One region of the Bacillus sp. JJ1127 genome, then DNA from elsewhere that is predicted to be linked to it. Evidence: riboswitches for the same ligand, from Rfam matches in the RefSeq annotation. Region 1 holds a riboswitch; each other region holds the start of a gene.
What was found. Region 1 has a riboswitch for S-adenosylmethionine ahead of V7183_RS07315 (methionine ABC transporter ATP-binding protein). Riboswitches for the same ligand answer to the same signal wherever they lie in the genome.

Region 2: another riboswitch for S-adenosylmethionine. It lies ahead of metK (methionine adenosyltransferase); the one in region 1 lies ahead of V7183_RS07315 (methionine ABC transporter ATP-binding protein).
Region 3: another riboswitch for S-adenosylmethionine. It lies ahead of V7183_RS17975 (methionine ABC transporter ATP-binding protein); the one in region 1 lies ahead of V7183_RS07315 (methionine ABC transporter ATP-binding protein).
Region 4: another riboswitch for S-adenosylmethionine. It lies ahead of V7183_RS02835 (Na+/H+ antiporter NhaC family protein); the one in region 1 lies ahead of V7183_RS07315 (methionine ABC transporter ATP-binding protein).

Annotation. Positions count from the first base shown of each region.
Region 1 covers NZ_JBALQK010000057.1:6,103-12,265, forward strand. Annotated here, with positions in the region: gene metQ (methionine ABC transporter substrate-binding lipoprotein MetQ) at 77-892, opposite strand; gene V7183_RS07310 (methionine ABC transporter permease) at 918-1,583, opposite strand; gene V7183_RS07315 (methionine ABC transporter ATP-binding protein) at 1,576-2,601, opposite strand; SAM riboswitch class I at 2,931-3,040, opposite strand; gene V7183_RS07320 (hypothetical protein) at 3,166-3,510, opposite strand; gene V7183_RS07325 (thioredoxin family protein) at 3,662-3,970, opposite strand; gene V7183_RS07330 (toprim domain-containing protein) at 3,974-4,318, opposite strand; gene gcvH (glycine cleavage system protein GcvH) at 4,776-5,159, opposite strand; gene V7183_RS07340 (arsenate reductase family protein) at 5,201-5,566, opposite strand; gene V7183_RS07345 (phosphatase PAP2 family protein) at 5,972-6,163, shown strand, end outside.
Region 2 covers NZ_JBALQK010000160.1:543-6,705, reverse strand. Annotated here, with positions in the region: gene V7183_RS16390 (RNA-guided endonuclease InsQ/TnpB family protein) at 1-1,444, opposite strand, end outside; gene V7183_RS16385 (hypothetical protein) at 1,827-2,006, shown strand; gene V7183_RS16380 (hypothetical protein) at 2,013-2,201, shown strand; gene metK (methionine adenosyltransferase) at 2,351-3,550, opposite strand; SAM riboswitch class I at 3,716-3,838, opposite strand; gene pckA (phosphoenolpyruvate carboxykinase (ATP)) at 4,066-5,652, shown strand.
Region 3 covers NZ_JBALQK010000185.1:1,306-7,468, forward strand. Annotated here, with positions in the region: gene V7183_RS17950 (ArsA family ATPase) at 1-624, shown strand, start outside; gene V7183_RS17955 (DUF3926 domain-containing protein) at 617-811, shown strand; partial or broken gene V7183_RS17960 (HXXEE domain-containing protein) at 837-1,097, shown strand; gene V7183_RS17965 (MetQ/NlpA family ABC transporter substrate-binding protein) at 1,272-2,126, opposite strand; gene V7183_RS17970 (methionine ABC transporter permease) at 2,147-2,812, opposite strand; gene V7183_RS17975 (methionine ABC transporter ATP-binding protein) at 2,802-3,821, opposite strand; SAM riboswitch class I at 3,942-4,048, opposite strand; gene V7183_RS17980 (hypothetical protein) at 4,135-4,317, opposite strand; gene V7183_RS17985 (cysteine hydrolase family protein) at 4,464-5,009, shown strand; gene V7183_RS17990 (DUF4097 family beta strand repeat-containing protein) at 5,066-5,959, opposite strand.
Region 4 covers NZ_JBALQK010000020.1:28,634-34,796, forward strand. Annotated here, with positions in the region: gene V7183_RS02815 (sodium-dependent transporter) at 1-737, shown strand, start outside; gene V7183_RS02820 (murein hydrolase activator EnvC family protein) at 769-2,025, opposite strand; gene gltP (glutamate/aspartate:proton symporter GltP) at 2,444-3,715, shown strand; gene V7183_RS02830 (DUF402 domain-containing protein) at 3,781-4,299, shown strand; SAM riboswitch class I at 4,447-4,551, shown strand; gene V7183_RS02835 (Na+/H+ antiporter NhaC family protein) at 4,646-5,962, shown strand; gene V7183_RS02840 (GNAT family N-acetyltransferase) at 6,028-6,163, opposite strand, start outside.

The DNA.
Region 1 (6,163 bases):
ACATTCTATTATGATACACCTTTCTTCTTATATATAAAGAAAAAAGGGCTGGAAATTTACCAGCCCTTTCCTGCTTCTATTCACTTACTGGAAGTACAGCTCCCTTATATTCTTTATTAATAAAATCTTGAATTTCTTTGGAATGTAATACTTCTACAAGTGCTTTAATTTCTTTCTTATTTTTATCCCCTTTACGAACAACAACTACGTTTGCATATGGAGAATCCTTACCTTCAATTGCAATTGCGTCTTTCTCTGGATTTAATTTCGCATCAATCGCATAGTTTGAGTTAATTAAAACCGCATCGCCTTCTTTATTGTTATACACTTGTGGTAATAAACCAGGCTCAATGTCTGTTTTGAACTTCAAGTGTTTCGGATTTTCCGCAATATCTTTTGTAGTTGCTTTAACAGGTTCTACACCGTCTTTAATTTTTAAAATGCCCTCTTTTTGTAAAATTGCTAACCCACGTCCATGGTCAGCAACAGAGTTACTCATAATGATTGTCGCTCCGTCTGGCAGGTCTTTTAAGCTTTTATATTTTTGGGAATATACACCGATTGGCTCTAAATGAATTTTCCCTGCTACTTCAAAATCATATTTTTTATCTTTCATTTCTTTCTCTAAGTACGGAATATGCTGGAAGTAGTTTGCATCTAAATCTTTATCCGCTAACGATTTATTCGGCAGTACGTAATCTTGGAATTTTTTAATTTCTAGTTTTATACCTTTTTTCTCCAGTAACGGTTTTGCCTGTTCTAAAATAACAGCGTGCGGTACGTTAGAAGCACCAACAACAAGCTCATCCTTACTTTTTTCACTTTTTCCTCCACAAGCAGCTAATCCGAAAATTGACGTTGTAATAAGTGCTGTAAGTAATAATTTTTTCATATTGTAAACACCCTTCCCTTTTTATCTATCGTTTATCAATTCGAGTTGTAACAAAATCCCCAATCCATTGAATAAAGAAAACAACAAGTAATACACAAATTGTTGCAACGATTGTCACATCGTTATTTCCACGCTGGAATCCTTCTAAATATGCGAGTGTACCGAGTCCACCAGCCCCAACAACACCAGCCATTGCTGTATACCCTACAAGGGCAATTGTCGTTACTGTAATACCAGATACTAGTGCTGGCAGTGATTCTGGAATCAATACCTTCCAAATGATTGTGCTTGTTTTTGCTCCCATTGCTTTTGAAGCTTCAATAACCCCTTTATCAATTTCACGAAGTGCAATTTCAACCATCCTTGCATAGAATGGCGCTGCTCCAATAATTAAAGCTGGCAGTGCTGCACTTGCCCCAAGAATTGTCCCAAGGAGAATCTTAGTAAATGGGATTAATAAAATAATTAAAATGATAAATGGAATGGAACGAAAAATATTTACGAACGCTCCACTCACAGTGTGGACCATCTTGTTTTCCCACAAATTATCCTTCGCTGTCATAAAAAGTAATAATCCTAAAATAAGACCGAAAATAAATGTGGCAATTGCTGCGATTGCCGTCATGTATAATGTTTCACCTGTTGCTTCTAGCATTTGATTCCAATCAACATTTAATAGTAGCTTATCCATGTGCAATCACCTCCAGCTCTACTTGCTCCTGATTGATTCCCTCTATTGCTTGCTGGATTGCCGCTTCTTCACCATTTAAGTGAACAACTAGATTTCCATAAGACCCATTGTTCGTTTGAGCGATATTTCCTTGAAGTACACTCACTTCTATATCATCTCGTCTCATTAATCTCTGAAGCACTGGACGTTCTACAGAATCGCCAATAAACTGCAAACGAATCACTTTACCATCTGGATATTTCTCTAGTAAACTCTCAATCGTTTCATTTGTATCATCAGAATCCGTTATCTGCTGTACAAATCGTTTTGTAATCTCCTGCTGTGGATTACGGAATACCTCTAGTACAGGACCGCTTTCTACGATTTTTCCTTTTTCCATTACCGCAACGCGATTACAAATTTTTTGAATGACATGCATTTCATGTGTAATTAATACAATTGTTAAATCAAGACGCTTATTGATATCTAATAGTAAATCTAAAATTTGATCTGTCGTTTCTGGATCCAGTGCTGATGTCGCTTCATCACACAAAAGTACTTTTGGATTATTCGCTAACGCTCTCGCAATTCCAACACGCTGCTTTTGTCCACCACTTAATTGAGATGGATACGCATCGCCTCTTCCTTCTAATCCAACAAGATGAATTAACTCATCTACACGCTTTCTTCGCTGCGCTTTATCCACTCCTGCAATTTCAAGTGGAAAAGCAATATTTTCACGTACAGTTCGTGACCAAAGTAAGTTAAAGTGCTGAAAAATCATTCCGATTTCTTGCCTTGCCTTTCGAAGCTCATTTCCAGTAATTGCTGAAATAACACGATCAGCTATCGTAATCTGTCCGGAAGTCGGCTTCTCTAATTGATTGAATAATCTGATTAATGAGCTTTTTCCAGCGCCACTATATCCAATAACACCAAAGATTTCACCTTTCTCTATTTTCAAATTGGCGTTATCCACAGCAGTGACATCACCGCTTTTTGACTTATATATTTTCTTTACATTCTCTAATCGAATCATGGTGTATCACCCCTTTTTTGTTTAAAAAGCAGAAACAGCTCGTTCAGAATGTAAGGAGGATGGAGCTTCTGACATAGAGGCGCTTTTTGCCTCGTAGGAAGAAGCGAAGCCATCGAACATTCTAACTGCTGAAGCTGGCTTTCTTAGCTCTTCTCCTACAAATTCTGTTGATCTTTTTATGCAGGATACAAAAGTCTTGCCGTTATAGCTAAATGATGTAACGGTTCCTTTTGTTGCTTACATGTCCTCCTCATTCAAACAACAAAAAAACCTTTCTGCTTGTAAAATGAGCAGAAAGGTTTATATGCGTATATCAACATGGTCCCTTTCTCTCATCTCTCAAAGCATTTGCTTTGCAGGAATTGGCACCATTTCAACATAAAAGTTGACGGTTGCCGGGTTTCACAGGGCACAGTCCCTCCACCTCTCTTGATAAGAGAAATCAGATTTAATTTTCGTCTGATTTGAAATTTATGAAATTGTCTATATTTTATGACTTGAATTGTATCAATATACATTCGCTATGTCAACAGATTTTTTTATAAAAAATAAAACTTCAAAATATTAAGCACCTACTGACATCGGCTTACATATATGAAATACAGATTCAAATAATAGCATTGTGCGATACGTTCCAGAATAATGTACACGCCCATTATTAATTAAGGTTTGTAATCGAATATTCCCGGTAACTAGTCGTTGCAAGTCTTCCTCCAAAAAGCAAACAATTTGTTCTGTTCCCCTTGTTTCCTTCAAAACTTGTATATACTCTCTTGAAATTTGAAGTGAATAACACTCATCTCCCAAACGGATATTAATTGTTTTTTCTCCTTGTCTTAGAAGCGGCTCTAAATGATATTGGTTATTAGCATAAGTTACAAATGATTGAAGCAACGAATATAACCCCATTCTAATCACATCCTTCATATCACTTTCTACTAATACCATTCCACTCTGCTAAAGAGCAATCCTGTTGCTTTCTCTCGACAAATAACGGAGCACTGCTGCCTTTAGAGCATATTTCCCAAGAAATATGTCGAGGCGGCAAAAACTTTGCCGCCTATTGTAATTCATTATATAAATATTCAACCGAATGAAATGCATATATTTTCTTCGTCAGTGTCCCATTTTCAAATACAAGTAAACACGGTACACTTTCTATTTCATATTCCCTAGCTAAATGCGGAGCATAGTTTAAATCTAACATCCCAATTTTCAAGTCAAATATTGCTGCTTCTACAACTGTTAACATCTTCTTTGCTAATTGGCATGTTCCACACATTGGTGTATATACATATAACACTGTTTTTTCTTGGTTTGCTATTAGATCTGTAGCTTCAGCACCTGTCCAGTCAATCACTTCTATCATTCCTTACCGTAAATATTCTGTATAAACGTCAATGTCAGCTCCCCATAGTACGTTCGCTAAATGAGAAGATGGCGCAGTCGCCACTTCACGATACGAACGATCAATATAAATATGCTCAGCCTGCGGAAATTCTTTACGAAATTGTTTTCTTAACTTTTCCCCTGCATCATCAGCATCCACTAGCACATATACTTCTTTATCAAAAAACTGATCAATGAGCTCATCCATTTTCGACAAACCAATTGTACCATTTGTGCAAACAATTTCCACCGGTTCTCGAATAATAGATTCAATCTTTCTTCTATCTGATTTACCTTCTACAATAATGACTTTTTCTACATAAATCATATGTCATCACCCGATCACCATATACTATAAAAATAACCTTACTTTAGTATATAGTATATTCGATATTTTCATGTTGTTTCCTGTTTATTTTTGCAAAGAAAAGCGGAAGCGGTTTGCTCAGAATGTGAGGGGGATGGAGCTTCTGACGTAGAGGCGCTTTTTGCCTCGCAGGAAGAAGCGAAGCCACCGAACATTCTAACCGCTGGAGCTGGACATCAAAGAAAAGCGGAGCCGACTGTTTAGCCCCGTTGGCTAAGGTTCTTTCGTACAGAAGACGCTTTTTGTCTTCTTGTGCGGAAGGTTCTTAGAAAGAAGGGGCTAGGAGGCATAGCTGGACAAAGAAAAGCGGAAGCGGTTTGTTCAGAATGTGAGAGGGATGGAGCTTCTGACACATAAGCATTCGTAATACAAAATAAAAAGGACAGCACATAGGCTGTCCTTTTTGATTTAACTAAAATTAGTCTTGGTTTGTCATTTCTGCGTATTGTTCTGCAGTTAATAACTTTTCAACTTCACTTGCATCAGAAAGTTCAATTTTAACCATCCATGCACCTTCGTATGGAGATTCGTTAACAAGTTCTGGTTGGTCACTTAATTCTTCGTTTACTGCTACAACTTTACCACTTACAGGAGCGTATAATTCAGAAACTGTTTTAACAGATTCTACGCTTCCGAATGGCTCGTCAGCTTTAAGTGTTGCACCTACTTCAGGAAGTTCAACGAATACGATGTCGCCTAACTCACTTTGTGCAAAATGAGTAATACCGATAACAACCTCGTTGCCTTCAGTTTTTACCCATTCGTGTTCTTCAGAGTAACGTAAATGATTTGGAATGCTCATGACTGTACCTCCTGTGAATGTATTAATTATGTAAAAATACCTTATTGGTACTTTTTCCACACACTTTCAAACTGCTCTTCGTTAAAACCAAGTGTTACATTCGTTCCATCTGTTACGATTGGACGTTTAATCAACATGCCATCAGATGCTAAAAGCTCAAACATTTCGTCTTCACTTGCATCCTTTAACTTATCTTTTAAGCCAAGCTCGCGGTAACGCATTCCACTTGTATTAAAGAATTTTTTTAATGGCAATTCACTTTTTGCATGTAAATTACGTAAATCTTCTTTTGACGGTGGATTTTCAACAATATGAATCATCTCATATGCTACATCGTTTGCCTCGAACCATTTTTTTGCTTTTTGGCATGTGCCACACTTTGGGTATGAATAAAATGTTACTGTCATAAATTCACCTACTTTTTTACTAACCTTTACCTTTATCATATAGAAAACGTTTTATTATTTCAAACGATTATTCTCCAAACTTTAACTTATTTCGTCACAATTTTCTTTTATCCTGCAAATTTTCCTTATTTTCCGCCATTTCTATCTATAAAATTTTTCTCTCCCGATTCACTGTGTATACGGAACCCGAACATATATCTTAAACAAACGTTTATTTAAATGAATACAAATAAGAAAACAAAAACGAAACGAACGTCCCATATCTAATCTCCCCCATTTCCAAAGTCAAGTGACAAAAATGTAAGGTTGATTCAAAAAAATGTAAGTAAAATCGATAGCCCATTTTGATTTTCTATATTATAATCAATTGAATTTGCTTACATTACTAAAACATAGGAGATCATTATGAAAAAATCTAAGCTTTCATCTTTTCTTCCATTAAGTTATATACTTCTACTCGTACTTGTAAGCCCCCTTTACGATGTACTGAATAAATCTGGCGTTCATGCCGTTGATGTTACAACAATAGTTGATGATTGGATTCCGTTTGTAAAGGCATTTATTATTCCGTATTTACTTTGGTTTCCATACTTATAC
Region 2 (6,163 bases), on a different contig from region 1:
TTAACACACTAGCGAGCTGTTTCACGCCTAACCCCTCTATCCCGTTTGTCCATGCATTCGGGACTACTTTTCGTAAAATATTAGCCGCAGCGTTTACATCTGCGTTGATTCCGATTCCTTTTGCAGAACGATACATACCACGCTTCATTCGTTTTCCTGAAAAAGTTGCATTTTGGTCATTTGTTCCATACGTTGGAATACAGTCATGATCTAGAAAACTTGCTTTTGATGTGTAGGATTCCTCGATTACAACAACTTGAATGCCTACCGCATTTGCTTTGTATGTAATCATTTGAATCAATAAACTATGCGGGATATGGCAAAATGTTTGGTTATTTTTCTTTCCCATATCCGTTTCTTGTTTCCAACTTTTGTTTTGACCAATAACGATTTTGCAAACTTCCTCTTCTTGAGCTAGTTTTACAATATGATGACTCGCTTTATGGAAGATGTCTTTTATTTTCAGGTAACGCTTTTGATGAAGTTTTTCTATTCTTTTAGAAGTGAAAGGTCCTTCATTTATTTGTTTACCTTGTCTTAAAACACTTGTAAAATGGCTCTTCATTTTATTGTAATATTGATTTATGCTTTTGACATGTTTGCCCTTAACAAGTACAGGCTTCATCCCTGTGTTTGTTACGATGGTTGCAAGGTTATCAATCCCTAAATCAATACTCATATAACGACCATTCTCTTCAACGGATTGGTGTCCTAAAGGAACATCTATCACTAACTCCACCACATATCCATTGTATTTTGGGATAACACGAACTTGCTTCAGTTTACCTTCAGTAAACCCCAATTTCCCAATGTTTAATTGCAATTTTGTCTTTGGAAACTTTAAAAACTTTTCATTTTTAATGACACAATCTTGATTTGTATACAAGACTTCCTTTTCAGAAGAACGAATATACTTTGGAATTCTAGGTTTTCCAGTATATTTGTTGGGATTCTTTTTATAATTTTTTAAACTAGCAAAAAAAGACTTCCAATTTTGGAATACATTTTTCATGATTGATTGACTAGATTGCGTAGGCAAAGCACGATAATCCTTCTGAATCATCGCTTTAAATAATGCATCCAGAAAATGATAATCTACATAAGGTTTTTCTGTAGTTGGTTCTGAAAACAAATTACATTTCACTTCTTTTTGTTTTTCTTTTAGTTTTGTTTTCTCTTTTCCCAATTTCTTTTGATAGGTAAGAAGTTGTGCACCATTCATCTTCCCAATGTTTTTATCAATTGTATCCAAAACTTCTTTTTGTAAGGGTTGCAATTCCTTATCTTGTGTCAAACCTGTATACACTTGTCGTATATAAAAGTTTGTCGTGTTATACATGTTTTTAGCGTTTTGGCAAGATTCTTGAAAATAAGAATACATACGATGTCCTTTTTTAATCCAAATCTGAAGAGTTTTATAATTTATTTGATTTTCCGTTGTCATTTTTTCACCTCCTTGTTAAGGGTATTATACCAAAACAAGAACGTATGTTTCTATATTTTTAGCTTGAAAATAATATATTTTTTCGATTCACCTCACCACCTTCACATATGTTTAGAGGTGGGAGTCCTCTCGAAAGATATGATAGAAGTTCTCTCAAATGTGCAGTACATCACATTTACATAATTATCTAGTGGACGCCTAAAACATTATGATACAATATTGGTATATATAACCATAAAAAAGAGGTCCTATGATTCTAACCGTACATACTTAACAAGTACAGCAATTCCTCTCTTACTCGCTATTTATTTCATTGCATTTAAATTCGCACGAAGCAATCTGATATATACCAAATAATTTTTCATAATTAGGGGGCTCGTTCATGGAACTTTATAAAAAACTCACAACGGTATTTATCCTTCTATTTGTCGCTTCCATCAGTGCTGGAATGGCGCTAAAGGATGCTGTTCCATATTCAGCAATTGGTGGCTGGGGATTTGCAACACTATTTTTACTATGCAGTGCATTTTGTGCTGGAAAAGCTCGCCAGAAGAAAGGATGATGACCAATGTTCTGGAAAAAGCCAACACTTTGTAAATCATGTGGTAAAGAGATTGAAACTTATGAAAAATCGTGGATTCATATGCCATTACCCGCAAGCGGGATGACAAATATAAAGAAATATATTGAGCTTGAGGGTGAAGTATATTGTGGTTCATGTGTCGAAGTAGTCAACTATCCACCACTTAAACGCTAACACGTTTTGAAGTGGGGGGCTTATAAAAAGTCCTGGGTATGCATTACATACATTACAACGTTATTTACAATCTGCTAATAAAGGGAGCTTTATGTATTTTTACAAATAAAAAAGCTTTGCGCGAAGGCGCAAAGCTTTTTCTTCCTATATTATAGACCAGCTTGCTCTTTTAAAGCTGCTGCTTTGTCTGTACGTTCCCATGAAAGATCTACATCAGTACGTCCGAAGTGGCCGTAAGCTGCTGTTTGTTTGTAAATTGGGCGACGTAAGTCTAACATTTTGATGATACCAGCTGGGCGAAGATCGAAGTTGTTACGAACTAGTTCCACTAGTACTTCTTCAGATACTTTGCCAGTGCCGAATGTATCAACTGAAATTGATACCGGTTGTGCTACGCCGATTGCGTATGCAAGTTGTACTTCTGCTTTGTCAGCAAGACCAGCTGCTACGATGTTTTTCGCAACATAACGAGCTGCGTATGCTGCAGAACGGTCAACTTTTGTTGCATCCTTACCAGAGAATGCACCGCCGCCGTGACGAGCGTATCCACCGTAAGTATCAACGATGATTTTACGTCCTGTTAAACCAGCATCCCCTTGTGGTCCACCGATTACAAAGCGGCCAGTTGGGTTAATGAAGAATTTCGTTTCTTCATCCATTAATTCTGCTGGTACTACAGCTTTAATTACGTGCTCTTTTAAGTCACGATCGATTTGTTCCCATGTAGCTTCTGGATGGTGCTGTGTAGAAATTACAATTGTATCGATGCGTACTGGCTTACCATTTTCATCATACTCAACTGTAACTTGCGTTTTACCGTCTGGACGTAAATATTCTAATGTTTCATCTTTACGAACTTCCGTTAAACGACGAGCTAATTTGTGAGCAAGTGAGATTGGAAGTGGCATTAATTCTTTTGTTTCATTACATGCGAAACCAAACATTAAACCTTGGTCTCCTGCACCAATTGCCTCAATCTCAGCGTCAGTCATTTGACCTTCACGTGCTTCTAACGCTTGGTCAACACCCATAGCGATGTCAGCAGATTGCTCATCGATAGATGTTAAAACTGCACAAGTTTCTGCATCGAATCCGTATTTTGCACGAGTATAACCGATACCTTGGATTGTTTCGCGAACGATTTTTGGAATATCTACATAAGTAGAAGTCGTAATTTCCCCCGCTACCAATACTAAACCAGTTGTTACTGTTGTTTCACAAGCTACACGTGCGTTTGCGTCTTTTTCTAAGATCGCATCTAAAATTGAATCAGAAATTTGGTCACAAATTTTATCTGGATGTCCTTCAGTTACAGACTCAGATGTGAATAGATGACGTTGTTTTGTCATGTGGTAAACCTCCCTACAGTAATTGTATATATTGTACGGAACTCATCCTTAACTTGCCACAAACTGCGACATTCATATATTCCCACACAAGTATAAAGAAAAACCTTTCCTATTATATAGAGGAAAGGTTTAATTTGCTACTTGCATACTGCTTTTTGCCCTTCGCTCTTATCGTTCGAGACCTTTAGCCTCGCACAGGTTTTAGCACCTATTCACTTGTTTATTACCATTACAAGTGAGGTTGCTGGGCTTCATCGGGCCTGTCCCTCCGCCAGCTCGGGATAAGAGAGTATCCGTCCCAACCTATACTAAAGAAATGACATTCATTTGTCAATTAATATTCACATATTCCTACAAGTTTTTCGCAGTGTATTTCGAGCAAAATATTAATAGGAAAATATTGCATTCGCACAAACAAAAATAAATAAATAGTATACATTATTTATATGATTGTGTTATACTCTTAGTGGGATTACGAGAAACATTTCATAAAATGAAAAGGATGGTATATAAATATGAGTACTGTGAATGTCCAAATTGGATTACATGAATTACTGAACGGAAGCAATGCACAGGTTCAACTAAGCGTTCCACAGTTAGTGGAAAAAGTATTAATGAGAAACGAAGGAAAATTAACTTCTACTGGCGCTGTTTCTGCTTCAACAGGTAAATATACAGGACGTTCTCCTAAAGACAAATTTATTGTGAAAGAAGCATCGGTTGCAGACAAAATTGCTTGGGGATCTGTAAACCAACCGATTTCTGAAGAACATTTTAATAAATTATATACAAAAGTGTTAGAATACTTAAAAGAAAAAGATGAACTATTCGTATTTAAAGGATTCGCTGGTGCTGACCGTAACTATCGTCTTCCAATTCAAGTTGTTAACGAATATGCATGGCACAATTTATTCGTACATCAATTATTTATTCGTCCGACTGAAGAAGAAGAAAAAAATCATGAAGCACAGTTTACAATTGTTTCTGCACCAAACTTTAAAGCAGATCCAGCAATTGACGGCACAAACTCTGAAGCATTTATTATGATTTCATTTGAAAAACGTATCGTACTAATCGGTGGTACAGAATACGCTGGAGAAATGAAAAAATCTATCTTCTCCATCATGAACTTCTTACTTCCAGAACAAGATATCTTTTCTATGCACTGCTCTGCAAACGTAGGTGAAGAAGGTGACGTAGCCTTATTCTTCGGTTTATCTGGAACAGGTAAAACAACATTATCAGCTGATCCACAACGTAAATTAATTGGTGATGATGAGCACGGCTGGTCTGATAATGGTGTATTCAATATTGAAGGCGGTTGCTATGCAAAATGTATTAACCTTTCTCACGAAAAAGAGCCACAAATCTTTGATGCAATTAAGTTTGGATCAGTATTAGAAAACGTTGTAGTTGACAACCAAACACGCGTTGCAGATTATAATGATACAGCATTAACGGAAAATACACGTGCTGCATACCCAATCCATGCGATTGACAATATCGTATTACCAAGTGTTGCAGGACATCCAAATACAATTATTTTCTTAACTGCTGATGCATCTGGCGTATTGCCTCCAATCAGTAAGTTAACGAAAGAACAAGCTATGTACCATTTCTTAAGTGGTTACACTAGTAAACTAGCAGGAACTGAGCGCGGTGTTACATCTCCGCAAGCTACATTCTCAACTTGCTTCGGTTCACCATTCTTACCGCTTGACGCATCTCGCTATGCGGAAATGCTTGGTGAAAAAATCGAGAAACACGATGCAAAAGTATTCTTAGTAAACACTGGCTGGACTGGTGGCGAATACGGCGTTGGAAAACGTATGAACTTAGGTTACACTCGCGCAATGGTGCAAGCTGCACTAAATGGTGAACTTGATAAAGTGGAAACAGCAAAACATGACATTTTCGGTCTTGAAGTTCCACTTCATGTACCTGGTGTGCCTGATGAAGTACTAATGCCTGAACAAACATGGGCTGATAAATCTGCTTACAAAGCAAAAGCACTTGAACTTGCTGGCAAATTCAAAGAAAACTTCAAGAAGTTCAATAGCGTTTCTGAAAGCATTATCAACCTTGGCGGTCCAATCGCTTAATTTACCTTTTACTGTATGAATGACCCTTTACTCATATGAATAAGTTTGTTGTAACCTAAAAAGCACGCGTACTCACCGACAAAACCCAATGCGGCTTTGCAGGTTACACATACTTACAATAAAAAGAGGCTTACGATTTTGTCGTAAGCCTCTTTCTTTATATCCACTTGGATTTTTCAACATATAAATCGCAGCTTTGGAAACAAAAACAAATTCCCCACTCTCTTTCTCCTTTTGTTTTCACATGGCATGGGGCGGAAAAAGGCACTAACCGCTCCTATCCATCGCCGGATGCCCTCTTCCACCCAAAAAGAAAGGTTTTATGCCGTTTTTTCAATTTATCCCGCTATTCGCGGACAGTAATACTCCCACCTCAAAATTCGGCGAAAGCATTGTCCAGCTCTAGCGGCTAGAATCTCCGGTTGTTTCCCCCCTCAGACGAGGAAAAAAGCGCCTCTCTGCCTTTGGCGCGAGCGTCCTGCGATTCTGAGCGAGCCGCTTCCACTTTTCT
Region 3 (6,163 bases), on a different contig from region 1:
GAATTAACAAACACACTTAACCAGCTAGGAGAAATGTGTGATATTTTATCGAACCGGGAAGTAACAAGTATTCGCGTTGTTGTAAATCCTGAAAAAATGGTTATTAAAGAAGCCCAGCGCAGTTTTACCTATTTGAATTTATATGATTACAATGTCGATGCCATTATGATTAACCGTGTCATTCCTAATACTGTTACGGACTCCTACTTCCAAGCATGGAAAGATGCACAAAAGAAATATAAAGCATTAATTCAAGATAGCTTCCAACCGCTTCCTATTTATGAAGCTCCAATGTTTGAACAAGAAGTAGTCGGCTTACCGATGCTAGAGCGTGTAGGAGATGCTTTATTCAAAGACGATTTAGAACCAACTGCTGTAAAATTTAACGGGCGTACACAATATGTAAAAAAAGATGGGGATGAATATATTTTTGTTCTTTCTATTCCTTTCTCTGATAAAAGTGAACTATCGTTAAATCAAAAAGGTGATGAGCTTATCATTCGCGCAGGCTCTGTCAAACGGAACATTACGTTACCAAAAACATTGACACACTTATCCGTTCAAGGTGCAAAATTTGAAGGAGATGTCCTCAACATTCGATTTGGAGGTGTCGTTCATGCATGAGGAATTATTAAGAAAAGTCATTCGTACGAAAATAGAAGTTGGGATGTATATCCTCGAGGAACTACCAGCTCCAGTTCAACATTCTGCTAAAAAATTTCTAAACATCTTACAAGAAGAGCTTTCTTCTTGTAAGCAAGAAAAAACACAAACTACGAAAAGTAACTTACAAAGTATTATGATTGAATAACAATATATATCAATTTCATATTATATCGTCTGTTTACTGGATCATTTTCATACAAGGAGCTATTTTCTTTAACGCTGTTCAACACATTGTTTTATTTTTCGTTTATCGCTCTTACAACCCTGGGATAATATCCGCATTTGTAATTGTACTTTTTTCCCTCTATGCATTCTCACTAGTAAAATTATTAATCAATAAAAAGAAACTAGTCCTTACACTAGTTTTCAGTTTACTCGCTTACCCTGTTATAATTTGGATCACCTTATTTTTAGCCAGCTTCTTTACTTAATAAAAGGACCAGGAAAAAATTCCTGGTCTTTTTCACTCTACCTAACAGACATTGGATTCTATTCTATACAGAATTGGAAGGTACAAAATTAGGGTATCGTCTGTTATGTATTAATTATATGTTGAACGAGCTAACAACGGAGGGGGTCCCACTGTTAGTTCATTAAACCCGATATTATTTTGCGATTTTTTCAAGCTCATCAAGTGGAAGATCTACTGAAATGGAACCATTTTTTGTTTCTTTCTTAATTGCGTCTGTTACCTCTTTTGAATGATACAATTCAATTACTTTTTTCAATGTTGGATTGTCTTTATCTTTCGTACGAGCTGCGAAAATATTAATATATGGTTTCGCATTTTCATTTTTTGGATCTTCTAAGAAGATAGGGTCTTTCGCTGGGTCCAAACCAGCTTGGCCAGCAACACCATTATTAATAACGGAAGCTGCTACATCTTTTAATACACGAGGTGTTTGCTGTGCAATAACCGGTGTAATTTTTAATTTTTTTGGATTTTCAGCAATACCGCTTGGATCACCAAATAGACCAAAGTCTTTTTTCAGTTTCAATAATCCAGCTGCATCAAGAAGTTTTAATGCACGTGCTTGATTCGTTGGATCATTGGGAATTGCAATTTCTGAACCATCTGGAATTTCATTTGGTTTTTTATATTTTTCAGAGAATAATCCCATTGGCGCAATTTGAGTTGTACCAATAGCTGTAATATCTAACTTATGCTCCTTTTTAAATTGCTCTAAAAAGGCAATATGTTGGAATGAGTTCAATTCTATATCGCCATCAGCTAATGCCTTATTTGGTGTTGTATAGTCCGAGAACTCTACAAGGTTAATCTTAATTCCTTCTTTTTCAGCCTTTTTCTTTAATATTTCCCAAGCATCTCCGTCCGTTCCAGTTACCCCAATACGAACTACTTTCTCTTTCCCTTTGGCTTCTGCGTCTTTACTTGAACATCCACTTAAAGCCGTAATTCCTACAATCGCTGATAATGCAAATGCTAATATCTTCTTCATTTTCTTTCCCTCGCTTCGTTTTATGATCTACGCAAAAATACTTTTGCAAAATAATTCCCTAAGTTTTGAGCCAATTGTACAAGAATAATAAGTAATACAACTGTCACGAACATAACGGATGTATCAAAACGTTGATAGCCATACGTCATTGCTAAATCACCAAGGCCGCCACCGCCAACAAGACCAGCAACTGCCGAAAATTCAATTAAGCCGACTGTCATAAACGTAACTCCTAAAATTAATGGTGCTAATGCTTCTGGGACAAGAATTTCAAAAACAATTCTTAGTGGTGATGCTCCCATCGCTTGCGCTGCTTCAATCACTCCCTTTGGTACCGAAACAAGGTTTGTTTCAACCATTCTTGCAATCCCGATTGAAGCAACTAGCGTCATTGGAAAAATCGCTGCCGCTGTTCCAATTGTTGTTCCAATCACCGTTCGCGTGATCGGACTTAAAGCTACTAAAAAGATAATAAATGGAATTGGACGAATTGTGTTAATAACAATATTAAGAATAGAAAAGACCAGTTTGTTTTCTAAAAAATTCCCTTTCCTTGTTACATATAAAAGTAATCCCAGGGGTATACCAAGTATTGTAGCAAATATAAGGGTTACAATTACCATTAAGAGGGTATCCCCTGTTGCATCTAAAATACGAGGCCAAAATATACTCCAATCAACTCGCATGACCTTCAACCTCCTTCAATTGTACTTGCAGTCTTAGATGTTGCAGCGCTTTTTGAATCTCTTTCTGTTCTCCTTGCAATTCTACGAGAAGGTTTCCGAATAAAATGTTCTGTAGTTCAATAATATTGCCATAGAGTACATTTACATCCACATTATAGTTTTTAGCAATATACGATAATACTGGCTGCCCTGTCTCTTCACCAGTGAAGGTTAAACGGTAAATCTGTCCACCATTTTGAATTTTCACTAGAACACTTTCTGGTAAGTGATCGTTAATAACTGAGCGAACAAAATTTTGAGTCGTTTTTGTTTTTGGCTTTGTAAAGACATCAAATAGAGTCCCTTCTTCAATTACTTTTCCTTTCTCCATAACAGCTACGCGGTGACATATTTCTTTCACGACTTGCATCTCATGTGTAATGAGCAGAATTGTTAAATTATATTCTCGGTTTACTTTTTTTAATAGATTCAAAATTTCTGTTGTTGTTTCAGGATCTAATGCCGAGGTTGCTTCATCACAAATGAGAATATCGGGTGATGTAGCAAGTGCTCTTGCAATTCCAACACGTTGTTTCTGACCACCTGATAGCTGCTCTGGATAGTAGTTTGCTTTATCTTCTAATCCAACAAACTTCAGCAATTCATTTACCCTTTCCTTTATCTCACCCTTTGGTAATTTTGCTAATTTCAATGGATAAGCAATATTCCCAAACACTGTTCTTGAATTGAATAAATTAAAGCTTTGAAAAATCATTCCGATTCGTTGTCTTAGCTTTCGTAACTCCTTCGTTGATAATAAAGTCATATCTTTATCGTCTATCGAAATCGTTCCCGCTGTTGGTCGTTCCAACATATTCACTAAACGCAGCAGTGTACTTTTTCCAGCACCGCTAAAACCGATAATGCCAAAAATTTCACCCTTTTCGATAGATAGCGTCACATCCTCAACAGCGTGAACCGGCTTTCCACCTGATTCATATACTTTACTTACATTTTTAAAAGAAATCATTTCCTTCCCCCCTATGTACTGAAACAACTTGAAGCAGAGCCTTCAGGCAAAATAAAAAGTGCTCTCCTTCTTATCCGCAATAAAGATAAGAAGAAGAGCACTTATATACTCATTCACGTCTTCTTATCTTCCAAGCTTCAATGAGCTTGCTGGAATTAGCACGGTATTAAAAAAAATCCGTTGCTGAGGTATCATAGGGCCAGTCCCTCCACCTCTCTGGATAAGAGTGTATCGATTTAATTGTCATTTAATTAAGATTCATTATAAAACCCCGAAAAGTTAGAGTCAATAGAAAAATTAGAAAATATTGTTTTTATTTTTCACCAGGATTATGAAACGGAAATATATTATGCATTTCCATCAAACTTCTTTTCTTGTAGTGTGCTGGGTCCTTGTTATCCTTCGTACACTCCTGTAAACACCATGTAGGTAATCCTTCACCTTCATTTCGTAAATCATAATCTCCACCCTCTGCATCAGCTAAACGATGCAACACACTATTAAAAGCTAGCCTCGCAATCCAATAAGCGAATAACCCTATCTTTTCTGTTGAAATACCTGCCCTTTCAAAAAGGAAAATATCCTCTGCTAATTGAATAACATTACATGAATACGAAATGAAAACGGAGGACGATAGATAATATGAGAACAGCCCTTTTACTCGTTGACATTCAAAATGATTATTTTCCAAATGGAAGAATGGAATTACGTAACGCAGTAGAAGCTAGCGCATATGCAAGTCAGTTACTACAACATTTTCGGAAAACAAATCAGCCAATTTTTCATATCCAACACGTATCTACCCAAGAGAATGCTACCTTTTTTCTACCTAATACAGAAGGCGTCCGCATTCATGAAAGTGTTCTTCCATTAAAAGATGAAACGGTTATCCTTAAACACTATCCAAATAGTTTTCGAGAAACAGATTTACTAGAGCAATTGCAAAGCTTAAATATTCAACACGTCGTTATATGTGGAATGATGACCCATATGTGTATTGATGCCACAGTAAGAGCTGCTTTTGACTTTGGCTTTCACTGTACTATTGTGCATGATGCATGTGCAACAAAAGATCTTCTCTTTAAAAATGCTACCATTCCTGCCGTTTATATCCATAATACAATTTTAGCAAGTTTACATGAAGTATATGCAAATGTGATGAGTACAGAAGAATTTTTATCCACCTAGAATAAAAAATCATGTCTTCCTCAATTGAAGACATGATTTTTACTGTGATTCACAAACTACCGTAACTTAAAATCTCCCGAACTTGTTTTTACTTTCACTTTATTTTCCCCTGAACCTTTTACTCCAATTAATTTATTCTTTGATTTCTCTTCATATAACAGACCAGGCACATTCAAATCCGATTTACCAGAATCCCCCTCAAAATCAACTCTTAAAGATTCAGGAAGTGCATCAAATTTCATACGAATATCACCACTCGATGTGTTACACTCTATTTCTCCTTGTAAACTCTTATCATTATATTCAATGTCACCTGATGAAGTTGTGAATGCTACTTCTTTAGAGTACAAGCCAGCTGCTTTAATCTCCCCACTACTCGTAGTTAGATTTGCCGTTTCAATTTCACTCTTATCTGTCTCAATTGCTCCACTAGATGTTTTAGCTGTTAATTTTTCATTTACTTTAGACTGTAATAACGATACATCCCCTGAAGAAGTATTTATTTCTACTGTCTTTGCTTCCATATCCTTTGCTACAAAGTCCCCTGATGATGTGGTTACTTTTACATTTTTGTATAATTTCTTTGGAACTTTAACTTGTAAATTCACGTCTGCAGTAGTTCCAATTCCCCAGCCAACAGAATTCTGATTTTTACTAAATTTAATATTCAATCTATTCTTTTCTTCTTTTACCTCTAATTTACATTTATCTACTAGCTCTTTGCTTACTTCTCCATCCAGTAACACTTCGACATCTTTTGAATCAACTGTAACAATTTCAACATCTGCTGCCGAAGTCTTTATTTCGATTTCATCAACCTTCTCACCGGCTAGCGTTTCTTTTTTATGAATTTCAGTTTTATTAAAAGCCATGCCAAAAACCTTCATTCCCCAGACACCAGCCCCTCCAATAACTAATAATACAAGTGCAGCAACAACAATCTTTTTCATCAACTAACACTTCCCTTCTATTATTGTTCCTGTGCCCTACTATCAACCATTAAAAAACATTTCTAGAATAACCATATCCTTATAACTTTTATTATTCAGTACTATATATTATCTAGTACCTCAATATAGTCAATTAAATCCCAAAACATTCCAATTTAATTTTACCATTCACCATAATTTGTTACAATATACATCTACTAAAAA
Region 4 (6,163 bases), on a different contig from region 1:
CAAAGTTAACAGCAGATACTGTTTTGTATGCGATGGGACAATCCTTCTTTTCATTAACAGTAGGGGCTTCGGTAATGGTAACATATAGCTCATATTTAAAGAAGGAAGAGCATTTAGCAAAATCAGCGACATCGATTGTGAGTTTAACGGTATTTATTACAATCCTTGCGGGGCTTGCGATATTTCCAGCAATCTTTGCGTTAGGGGTTAAGCCGACGGAAGGGCCAGGTTTATTATTCATCATCCTTCCGGCTGTATTTGCTAAAATACCATTTGGACAATTTTTCTTTATTATGTTTTTGATTTTATTCTTCTTTGCAACATTAACTTCTGCCATTTCAATGCTCGAAATTGTTGTTGCTTCCGTAGCGAAAGATAATGCAAAAAAACGTCCTTCTGCATCATTGATCATTGGATTACTCATTTTCGTATTTGGAATTCCAGCGGCATTGTCATTTGGAATTATGAGTGATGTAAAGATATTTGGAAAAACATGTTTTGATTTAGTGGATTTTGTGGTAAGTAATGTCTTGCTTCCGTTAGGAGTACTAGCAATTTCATTGTTCGTACCGAATAAAATGAGTAAGGATTTATTAATGAAAGAATTAGAAGTTACAGAAACAAAAGGAAAAACATTATTTAACGTTTGGTTTTTCTTACTGCGTTATATTATTCCAATCACGGTTGTGGTTGTATTTTTAAATGCAATTGGTATATTTAAGATTTTCACAAAGTAAAAAGGCAGGGGATAAACCCCTGCCTTTTTATTTATAATCCGATATAAGGAGAAGGATCAACTGCGTTTGTTTTACCTACATTCCATTCTCCAATATGAAGTTCGAAATGTAAATGCTGTCCGTAAGATTGACCTGTATTCCCCATGAATCCTAATTGTTGACCTTGTTTCACCGTTTGTCCATTAGATACAGAGCGGCTGCTCATATGAGCGTATACAGTTGTGTAAGTTTTACCATTTATACGATGTGATAAGTATACAACATTTCCGTAACTAGAGGATAACTCAGATCGAATGACAACACCGTCGGCAGCAGCTATAATCGGAACTGTTCCAGAAGCGGCAATATCAATGCCTTTATGATTATCTATAGAGCGAGCACCAAATCCAGAAGTTTTTGAGCCAGCAGCTGGTTTAATGAATCCGCTTTTATTTGTATCTTGCGGTGTTGGAGCGGCTTGTCCGCTTTCTTTAGCGGAAGCGGTAGCTTGCTTTTTGGCTTCTTCTGCTTTACGTACTTCTTCCACACGTTTTTCTTCTTCAATTGCTTTTTGAACTGCTTGTCGCTGATTCTCTAAAATGCTTTTTGATTCTTCTAAGCCTTCAATCTCTGAATCTACTTTTGATACTTTAACGTGTAAATCGTTAATGAGAGCTTGTTGCTGCTGCTGATTTGCTTGCAATTCTTGTTGTTTTTGTTCTAGCTTTTGCCCAGATTCTTTCAATTGTTGTTCTTTTTTTTCAACAGCTTCTTTCTCGGATTTTACAGTTTCTTGATCTTGTGTCTGTTTTTTTACGATGTCTGTATCGTTATTTAAAATCAAACTAACGGAATACATATTATCAACAAGGTCTACGAGGTTGTTTGAATTCGTTAATACTTCAGTTATGATATTTGTTCGCGGTTTTTCTTGCATAGATTGTAATCGTTTTTTAATAACTTCTTGACGTGTGTCAATATTCTTTTGTAATTGTTCAATGTGTTTCTTTTTCTCAGCAATGATTTGCTGTGTTTTGCTAATTTCTTTTTTTGTATCGTTTAAATCCGCTTCATTTTTATTAATGGAAGTTGTTAATTCATCGATTTTCTTCTGTAACTCTTGTATTTCTTTCTCCATCTGTTCTTTTTCTGCCGATTTATTATGTAATTCTTGTTGTTTTCCTTCTAATTCTGATTGTATTGTAGATAATTTATCTTGACTTGTTTCTGCGTGTACTGGTGAAAGCAACGGAGAAACAAAAAGAGTTCCTGCTGCTAAAACGCTAAAAGCTGCAAATTTCTTATTCATTGGTGTCTAGCTCCTTTCCCTATGATTGTATATATCATAATAAGAAGAATGCTGTCTATTATTGTAATCATAATGTAAAGAAAATTTTATAAAATTGCTGATTTTTGTCGGAATTAAGGGAATTTTTTGCCTATATTGGTATGTTCTGTTGTGAAAATAAATAGAAGAAATGTTGATATACCTTATAAGGAATCGTTCTCATGTTAGGTTTTCTTACATTGGGTCGTTTTTTGTCAAGAAAATTATTTATATTCACGCAAACTTATTTTGTTGTCAGATTTCATTTTTTGCTTTATCATTTTTAACAGGGGCAAATGTAGTGAATTGTCGAATAATATGTAATACTCTTAATTTCTTGGCTTTATAGAAATAGAGAAAGGTAGAGTTATAGCATCTTTAGAAGGGGGTTACAGCAAGTATGAAAAGAATTGGACTTGCATGGCAAATTTTAATAGGGCTTGCGCTTGGTATTGCAGTTGGGGCAATTTTTTATGGCAATGCAGAAGTAGCAAAGTTTTTACAGCCAATTGGAGATATTTTCATTCGATTAATTAAAATGATTGTTGTGCCGATTGTCGTAGCGAGCATTGTTGTTGGGGTTGCTGGTGTTGGTGATGTGAAGAAGCTAGGGCGATTAGGCGGAAAGACAATTCTTTATTTTGAAATAATTACAACAATTGCAATTGTTCTTGGCCTACTGGTGGCGAATATTTTCCAACCAGGAAAAGGCGTGAATATGGATCAGTTAACAAAGACGGATATTTCAAAATATACATCTACAACAGAGCAAGTACAGAGCCATTCGTTTGCGGATACATTTGTAAATATTGTTCCGACAAATATTATGAAGTCGTTAGCTGATGGTGATATGCTTGCCATTATTTTCTTCTCTGTATTATTTGGTTTAGGGATTGCAGCAATTGGGGAAAGAGGAAGACCCGTTCTTCAATTTTTCCAAGGTGTAGCAGATGCAATGTTTTACGTGACAAACCAGGTAATGAAATTCGCACCGTTTGGGGTATTCGCATTAATTGGTGTAACGGTTTCTAAATTTGGTCTTTCGTCATTAATTCCATTAGGAAAATTAGTTATTGTCGTTTATGGATCCATGATATTCTTCGTTGTAGTTGTATTAGGGCTTACGGCAAAATTATTTGGAATTAACATATTCCAGTTCTTTAAGATTTTAAAAGAGGAGCTTATTTTAGCTTACTCTACAGCAAGTTCGGAGACGGTTTTACCAAAAATCATGGAGAAGATGGAGAAGTTCGGTTGTCCGAAAGCAATTTCATCTTTCGTTATTCCGACTGGTTACTCATTTAACTTAGATGGATCTACATTATATCAAGCAATCGCGGCAATTTTCTTAGCACAAATGTATGGTATTCATTTATCAATCACAGAGCAAATTACATTAATGCTTGTATTAATGGTTACATCTAAAGGGATTGCAGGTGTACCTGGTGTATCATTCGTTGTATTATTAGCAACACTTGGTACGGTAGGAATTCCAGCAGAAGGTTTGGCATTTATCGCAGGTATTGACCGTATTTTAGATATGGCACGTACAGCAGTTAACGTAGTAGGTAACTCTTTAGCAGCTGTTGTTATGTCTAAGTGGGAAGGTCAATATGATGAAGAAAAAGGACAAGCCTATTTAAAAGAGATTTCAGAAAAACAAGTAGCATAATAATTGTTGTAAAAGCCCTCGCATAAAATGTGGGGGCTTTTCTGTATAGAAAAGAGGGGAGAATAATGAAACGGAAATATGGAGATGGTTTTTCATGGAAACGGTTAATAGAGAAAAGTTATGAAGTGAAAACAATAGAGCAAGGCATGTTAGGGATACTGCATATGCAAAAAGTGAAAGAGCCTAGTTACAAGCAATATAATAATCAAAAACTTTGCATTGTCAATGATGGACACACATGGGTGCAGTACTTCATCAACGGTAAAAACTTTGCGATTACAGCTATGCTAAATGAAAAACGGAAATTAGTACAATATTATATTGATGTAGCAAAAGAGTTTAAAATAGATGAGAGAGGTATGCCATATTTCGATGATTTATATTTGGACGTAGTGCTATTACCTAATGGCGATGTATATTTGCTGGATGAAGATGAATTAGAAGAGGCCTACATAGATGGAGATATTTCTAAAGAGGAATATAACGTAGCGTGGGATACGGTAAGATGGCTTCTCGAAGTAATTGAAAAAGAAAATTTTCCCTGGATTGCAATTTTAGAAAAAGAAATTCAGAAATTAAAGTGACCATTTTCTTTTCGAGATGCTCATTTATTCGTGTTTTTGTAAATATCAAAAAATACCAACTGTTTTTATACAAATAATAATTGACTTTTGATTTGTAAGCGAGTAAAGTTAGGGAAGAAATTATTATCAAAAATAAAATATGAAACCTTCTTATAAAGAGAGGCGGAGGGACTGGCCCTACGATGCCTCGGCAGCGGACTCAAGATGGAGTGCTGTGCCAAATCCAGCAAGCATGTGCTTGAAAGATGAGAAGAGTGTTTCTTATAGATGTATAAGACCTCTTCTTTTCGGAAGAGGTCTTTTGTTATTGATTAGAAAAGGTTTAAAACTAGGGAGAGATGATACTTTGAAAGAAACGAGAGGAAATGGTTTAGCTTTATTGCCGCTTGGAATATTTTTGGCACTATTTATTGGTTCTGGAATTATTACAGGTGATTTCTATAAATTACCGATACTCGTAGCGATTTTAATTGCTGTAGGGGTTGCTTTGGCAATGAATCGTAAAGAAAGCTTTACAGCAAAAGTTGAACGGTTTGCCAAGGGCGCTGGTAATCCGGATATTATGATTATGGTGTTAATTTTTGTACTTGCAGGTGCATTTTCTGAAACTGCAAAAGGAATGGGTGGAGTTGACTCTACAGTAAATTTAGCACTGTCTATTTTGCCGCAAGGATTTATCGTTGCAGGGATTTTTGTTATAGGGGCATTTATTTCATTAGCAATGGGAACTTCGATGGGAACGATTGCCGCGTTAGCACCAATTGCAGTAGGGATTAGTCAGCAAACAGATATTTCTATTGCATTAACAATGGGAACAGTTGTTGGTGGTGCGATGTTTGGCGATAATCTATCATTTATCTCTGATACGACAATTGCAGCGGTTCGTTCGCAAGGAACTGAAATGAAAGATAAGTTTAAAACAAACTTTTTAATTGTGTTACCAGCAGCAGTTATTACGATTATATTATTAGTTTTCCTTACATTAGGAAACCATACGGAAATGAAAGCTCATACGTTTGATTGGGTGAAAATCTTGCCATATGCAGGTGTGCTTGTTACAGCGTTACTTGGGTGTAATGTTCTTGTTGTATTAGCAGGTGGAACGGTTTTATCAGGAATGATCGGTTTGATAGATGGAAGTTATACATTGGCAAGTTTCTTTAAAAGTGTAACAACGGGAATCAGTGGCATGATGGAGTTAGTACTATTAGCAATTTTAATTGGCGGGATGGTTGAAATCATTCAATATAATGGTGGTATTCAATATCTAATGAATATATTAACACGTAATATTCGCTCGAAAAAGGGTGCAGAGTTTGGGATTGCTGGCTTAGTTAGTATGACGAATATGTGCACAGCAAATAATACAATCTCTATTATTTTCACTGGACCACTTGCGAAAAATATTGCAGATCAATATGAGATTGATCCACGAAAATCAGCAAGTGTATTGGATCTTTTCTCATGTTGTGTACAAGGATTAATTCCATATGGAGCACAAATGTTGACGGCAGCAGGGTTTGCTGCAGTATCTCCAATTGAATTGCTACCATACGCATTTTATCCAATTTTAGTTGGAGTATGTGGTATAGTTTCTATTTTAATTGGTTTTCCTCGATTTTCAAAGGTAGCGGAAAAAAAGCAATATCATAAAACAGCATAACTTTAATGTAAATAATGTAGAATAAAAAACGCTCAGACAATAAATACTGGGCGTTTTTTTGTTACTTATAAATCTTTTTTTAAATAGTAATGTTTATAATCTCTTCCTACATTATCAAGGACACCAAACTCTTTATAACCATGCTTTTTATAGAAGTCTAATGCTTGGAAGCTTAAAGTATCTACTTTTATGAAGTCACAT